2 regions of the Marinicrinis sediminis genome follow, and region 1 is predicted to be linked to the other one. Evidence: predicted binding sites of a transcription regulator. Region 1 holds the regulator's gene; the other holds the start of a gene.

Region 1 (3,424 bases):
TGATGCGGCAGTTTTCCGAGATTCTGGTCGCATCCTGTGAACACGTCTATGAAGCCATCAAGCTGCTTACCAACAAGAAATTTCTGCAGATTCGTCAGCATACGGTACAGGTCAACGCTTTGGAGAACGATGGGGACCGCTTAATGCGTGAAGGGATCGCCGACATTTTCAAAAATCGCAAAGACCCTTACCATGATTTTGCCCTGAAAGAAATTTATGAGCGTCTGGAGCAAACAACCGATGCCTGCGAAGACGTTGCCGATGTACTGGAGAGTATCGTTCTGCGCTATGCTTAACATTGGAAACTGATTCTAATCCAACGATATGTTAACGTGAATGTTTGATGATATACACTAAAGACGGGGAGCCACCATTGGCTCCCCGTTTTTCTATGTGCCATATCTTCGTTAATCTTACTTGCTGAGTACATCCGTCAATACCGGTACGACCTGTTTCTTGCGGGATACAACGCCCTTCAGCTCCGCTTTGTTGTCTACCAGCTTGACTTGATAAGCTTCTTCTACCGCCGCAGATTGCTGACCTAATACAACGGCGACGGAATCATTGTTGAGAATATCCGTGATGACGAATACGAACAGATCCAGACCCTTCTCATCAATATTGCTTTGCAGCACCTTTTCCAGCTCCGCTTGACGACCAAGCACGTCCTGGGTGTCTACACAGTTTACTTGTGCGATTTCGACCTTGCTGCTGCCCATTTGGAACTGCTTGGAATCCAGTGTCACCAGTTCTTCAATGGATTTGTCACTCAGATCCGCGCCCGCTTTCAGCATGTCCAGCCCATAAGACTCAAGCTCTACGCCAGCAATCTGAGCAAGTTCCTTCGCTGCTGCTACATCCTGATCTGTGCAGGTAGGGGATTTGAGCAACAATGTATCGGAAATGATGGCGGACAGCATCAATCCAGCCATCGCCTTCGGAATTTCAACTTCATGTTCTTTGTACAGCTTTTTCAGAATGGTTGTCGTACAGCCAACGGGCTCTGCACGATAATACAGTGGACCACTGGTTTCAAAATTCGCAATCCGGTGATGATCGATTACTTCCAGCACCGTGACCTGATCAATGTCATTCGCACTTTGCTGACGCTCATTGTGATCGACGAGGATAACCTGGTTCGTTTCGGCAGCTACCGCTTCAACCAGTCTAGGCGCTTCCACATTGAAATGATCCAGCACAAATTGGGTTTCACTGCTGACCGATCCAAGACGAACCGCTTCCGCATTCATCCCCAGTTTGTTCTTCAGATCCGCATACACTAGTGCGGAGCAAATTGTGTCCGTGTCCGGATTTTTGTGTCCAAAAATCAATACTTTTTCCATCCATCCTACTCCTTACTCTACTGGTTTGATTCTTTTCACTTATGATCATAACGCTAAATTCCGATAATTCCAATAGCTTTTATATATATTTTTTATTATTCCTCGAGATAATAGGCCAAGCTGTGCAATTCGGTCGTAAAATCTGCATGATGAATGCGAATGTGGGCAGGTACCTTAACAATCGCAGGTGCGAAATTCAAAATGGCCTCCACCCCGGCTTCAACAAAAGCATTTGCGACAATCTGAGCCTCTACAGCCGGCACCGTAATAATGCCGACCCGAATGCCGTGCTGCCGAACTACCTCAGGCAGTTCTTCCATCGGCAAGACCTTGAGGTGATTGATTTCCTTCCCGATCTTGTCCTTCGCACTGTCGAATACAGCGGTAATCTTCATGTTGTCCTTCAGATACGTATTATAATTGGAGAGCGCATGTCCAAGGTTCCCCGCTCCGACCAGTCCGACATGAATAATCTGGTCCAGCTTCAGAATGTGTCGGATCTTTTCGATCAGGTAATGGACATCATAGCCGATCCCTTTTTTGCCGAATTCACCGAAGTAGGCAAGGTCTTTCCGGATCTGGGCCGGATTCAGATTCAGCTTTTGCCCGAGTTCCTGAGAGGAAACGGTCTGAATCTGCATCATATTTAATTCATTGAGATATCTTAAATAGATCGGGAGTCTGCGTACAACAGCCTCTGAAATTTTCATGGATTTCATGACCTCAACCTTTCTTCTGGGCCTCCAGTGGATACGCTTGGGAAGGTTCGAACCATTCCCTGACCCTTTCTATCATCAGCTGCTTGGACATATGCTCCATCTTCGGACCCGGGAGAGAGTATAGAAAATGCTTGCCATAATACGTGTCTATGACCCTCGTATCATAGATGAGCACGATCCCGCGATCAGAGGATGTCCGGATCAATCTGCCAAATCCCTGCTTGAAGCGGATGACCGCCTGTGGAACGGTATAGTCCATAAACGGATTTTTGTTCTTCTGCTTCAAATATTCCGCTTTCGCCTCGGCCACAGGATGATTCGGCGGTTGAAACGGCAATCGCACGATGACCAGACAGGACAGTGCTTCACCCGGTATGTCCACCCCTTCCCAGAAGCTGCTCGTACCGAGCAGGACGCTTTGCGCCCGATCGGTAAACCATTTGGTCAGCTTGCTGCGATTGTTGCTGTCCACCCCTTGCCCCAGTACCTGAATGGAAGTGTCCTGCAATTGCTCCTTCAGCGCGCCATGCACATCCCGCAACATGCGATAGGAAGTAAACAGGACCAGCATTCTGCCTTGTGTAATCTTGGCCACCTCTGCCAGAGAACGGATGAGCTCTTCCACGTACTCCTTTTCCCCAATTCGTCCCTTCAGCTTCGGGAAATCGCGCGGGATACAGACGAGCACATTTTCCCGGTAATTGAACGGGGAAGATAATTGCACCGTATGCACGTCCTCGGACGATGCCTCCGAACCGAGTCCTACCTGTTCCCGAATATAGGCGAAATTTCGATTGACGCTCAATGTCGCAGAGGTCAGCACGATCGATTCCTTCACGTCAAAGAACTTTTCTTTCAGCAGGTAACTGACATCAATCGGCACCGTAAAAAACTGCAGCGATTTGTGCCGGAATGAAACATTGGCCTCGATCCAGTACACATGATCCTTCTTCATGGAGAGGAAGAGCCGCATCTCATCTCTGCATCGCTCAATATCCTTAACAGAGCCCTGTATGTCTGTCAGGACGCTCTGAATGTCGTAATCATCCACTTCATCCTTTACCTCATCCAGCGCCTTCTGAAGCGTTTTGAGCAGCTCTGAGCTATGCACATGGATGTTCTCCTCGATCTCCTTGAGCGAAGGCCAGTAAGCAGGTAATTCACCTGGCTTGTACCTCACAACGGCCTGTCCGCCTTCCTGCATGGCGGTCGCTTCAAGCGGAACCATATCCTCGCCATATACCTTCTCGAAGAATTCATCCCACGACTGCTGGAGTTGAATCGACTTATGGATCGCCTGATCAAGGGCATCAACCCATTTCTCCGCCTTCTCGTAACCGCTATGCATCAGCATCTCACTCA
Region 2 (3,424 bases), on a different contig from region 1:
GGGAACCGAAAACGGGTGAAGATTCAGGTTGCAACTTGCTGTCATGTGTGCTACACTATGGGTATTATGGATCAGATTGATCGCGACCTGAATTCACGTGTTGTTGAGGGTTAGATTTCTCGTTGATTTAACCTTGAGCAATATGTGAATTTTTTATTTTATAAGCTTTTTATAACAATAAAGAAGATCATATAATTTAAAATGTAGTGGAGGTTTTCTTTCATGGAAACAGGAACAGTAAAATGGTTTAACGCAGAAAAAGGTTTTGGATTTATCGAAGTAGAAGGCGGCAACGATGTATTCGTACATTTCAGCGCAATCGTCGGAGACGGATTCAAAACACTTGAAGAAGGACAACGTGTTGAGTTCAACATCGTTCAAGGAAATCGCGGACCACAAGCTGAGAACGTAGTTAAGCTGTAAGCTTACGCGTTTTGGAAAGTGCCCTTAACATCGTGTTAAGGGCATTTTTTCATGAAGAACCTAACCTCATGCAGGGTGGGTTCATATGAATGGACTGGATTGTATAAAATAGGAAGTGAAGGTTCATCCTTTGAATATAATATCAGGAAACACACAGCTTGAATGGAAAACAGGCCGTAATCCGTAATCCATGACAGGGGGTATATGCGATGTACGTTCGAAAAAAGTTTGCAGAAGAAATCGTGGAAGAGGACACACAGATCTGGTCGTGTCCGGAGGAAGGCTGTAATGAGTGGATGCGCGACAACTTTTCCTTTGAAGCAGCACCTACATGCAGCCAGTGCCACACACCGCTTGTGAAAAGTGTGAAGAAACTGCCTGTGCTCGTGAATACGAACAAAAACCAGAAGTCATCTGAGAAAGGCATTCAGATTGGGAAGTAAAGAGCCAGACATCACGCTTTTCATCTTCTCTGTTACATCTGCCTCCTAAACGGGTAATCTAAGAAAAAGCAGGTTACTGAAGGAGGCGTTTCGGATGGAGACCTTTACAGAGAAACGGACGGAAGAACAGGCTAGACATCAACAGATGTATGAGGAATATGAGCTGTTTGAGCAAGGGACCTGGCTGGAGAAGCCAGATGAGCAGTTGATGGAAGAATTGCGGCAGATGACCCGTCATACACAGGCTGCTTCACTTCGCGTACTCGATCTTGGCTGTGGAATTGGACGCAACAGTATCCCGATGGCGAAGATCATTGGACCGCGAGGCGGGAAGGTTACGGGTGTAGACGTACTTGAAGATGCCCTTTCCAAACTGGAATCCTACAGCAGACAATATCAGGTTGAGGATGTTATCACGGTAAAAAAGGGAGACATCGAATATATTCGTATTCCCCCTCAATCCTATGATGTGATCGTCGCTCACGGCTGTCTGGAGCATGTCTCATCAGTTGAGCGATTCCAGCAGGCACTGTTGCAGCTGGCAGAGGCAGTCAAGCCTGGTGGCTTGATCTCTGTGGTCGTGAATACGCATGTTCGGGAAAAGGACGCGGAAACCGGAGAACCGTTAGAGCCTTCTCTTGAATTGAACATGTCTACAAGCGATACGATGGAAAAGATGAAACAGCAATTTAAAGACTGGCGGATTATGGAGCTAAGCACTTCGCCGCATGAAGTCGAAGAGGTGAGAGAAGATCGGGATATCCGGTTCCAGCATGATCTGATTCGCCTGACTGCCTATTGCCCGGTTTCGAACTGAGCATCCTCATCTGATCCATATTCATTGCAAGATATCAACGGATTAGCGTGGACAAAATCATATCTTTCACCCTCATGCATCGATCTGTACCGTATGAATTTACGGGAGGATCGATGTTTTTTTTGTTGCAGAAATGTGACTGTCTTCATAGATTTTCCGCTCACTCTCCCCAAAATGTGATAAATGTTACATCGCGGATGTAGGGGCTTTTTTATAATATCAGAAAGTCCACATGGGATGAGTTGAACGAGTGACAACAAATATGAAAATGAAGACAGCATGCAGCTGAAAAGGAGTGTTGGATGTGTTTGAAAGCTTGGATTTGGCACGCTGGCAATTTGGGATTACAACGGTGTATCACTTTTTGTTTGTCCCGTTGACCATCGGGATGGTATTTCTGATTGCCCTTATGCAGACCAAATACGTGATGAGCAATGACGACAATTATAAACGGATGGTGCAGTTCTGGGGGAAATTGTTTTTACTTAACTTTGCCGTGGGCGTCGTGACCGGGATTATGCAGGAGTTTCAGTTTGGCATGAACTGGTCGGATTACTCCCGCTATGTGGGAGATGTGTTCGGTGGCCCGCTGGCGGTTGAAGCGCTGGTTGCCTTTTTCCTGGAATCGACCTTTATCGGAATCTGGATCTTCGGTTGGGATCGTCTGCCGAAGAAAATTCATCTGGCTTCCATTTGGCTTGTTTTCGTGGGGACGTCGATATCTGCGTTCTGGATTTTGACCGCGAATTCATTCATGCAGGAGCCGACGGGTTATACGATCCGTAATGGGCGGGCCGAGATGACGAGTTTTGGAGACTTGCTGACCAACCCGCAGCTATGGGTTGAATTTCCCCATGTCATTGTAGCGGCTTTGACGACGGGCGGCATGTTCGTAGCCGGGATCAGTGCCTACAAGCTGGCACGCAAGCAGCAAGTAGAAATATTCAGGCCTTCCTTCTCCATCGCGATCGTCGTGACTTTGATTGCCAGTGTTCTGGTTGCCTTCACCGGTCATGAGCAGGCACAGCATTTGATGGAATCCCAGCCGATGAAGATGGCCGCATCCGAAGCCCTTTGGGATACGAGTGAAGATCCGGCACCTTGGACCGTGTTTGCCTCTATTGATACGGAAAAAGGGGAGAATGGTTTTCAGGTTGACATTCCAGGCGCTCTCAGTATGCTGGCCTACAATAAATTCGAAGGCAGCGTAAAAGGGATGAATGATCTGCAAGCGGAATATGAGGCGAAATATGGACCTGGCAATTATATTCCACCGGTTAAAACGACGTTCTGGAGCTTCCGCATCATGGTGGGTGCAGGCATGCTGATCATCCTGCTCAGTCTGATCGGTACGATTCTGATGCTGCGCAATCGTCTGGAGGGCAAGGTTCGTTATCTGAAATGGATGGTCCCAGCTATTGCTCTGCCATATATCGCGAATTCAGCGGGATGGATTATGACGGAAGTAGGCAGACAGCCTTGGGTTGTGTTTGGCCTTCAGAAGACCAGTGACGGGGTATCCCCGACGGTATCCGCCGGTATGGTTCTGACATCCCTGATCGGTTTTACCGTTATCTATGGCATCTTGGCAGCTGCACTGGTCTATTTATTTGTTCATTTTATCAAGATAGGCCCGGATGCGGATGTGCATGCTGGCCATGTGCCTCATCATCCTGACCGCGATGCGACGCAAGCGGGAGCGCTCTGAGGAATCATAGGGCTATCAAAGCTGTCAGGTGAT

The links. The regulator Rex, encoded in region 1, represses fermentation and respiration genes when NADH is low (regulators of the CRP and FNR family bind a similar motif). The targets are predictions, from matches to a motif close to TTGTGAAATATTTCACAA.
Region 2: a site for Rex is predicted at 1,858-1,875, ahead of ACFSUC_RS04785 (cytochrome ubiquinol oxidase subunit I). Genes of this name have one in related genera too.

The regions. Positions count from the first base shown of each region.
Region 1 covers NZ_JBHUMM010000043.1:313,564-316,987, reverse strand. Annotated here, with positions in the region: gene ACFSUC_RS15315 (DUF47 domain-containing protein) at 1-296, shown strand, start outside; gene ACFSUC_RS15310 (manganese-dependent inorganic pyrophosphatase) at 414-1,343, opposite strand; gene ACFSUC_RS15305 (redox-sensing transcriptional repressor Rex) at 1,439-2,062, opposite strand; gene dinG (ATP-dependent DNA helicase DinG) at 2,067-3,424, opposite strand, start outside.
Region 2 covers NZ_JBHUMM010000007.1:170,687-174,110, reverse strand. Annotated here, with positions in the region: gene ACFSUC_RS04800 (cold-shock protein) at 223-423, shown strand; gene ACFSUC_RS04795 (cold-shock protein) at 633-866, shown strand; gene ACFSUC_RS04790 (class I SAM-dependent methyltransferase) at 961-1,683, shown strand; gene ACFSUC_RS04785 (cytochrome ubiquinol oxidase subunit I) at 1,988-3,391, shown strand.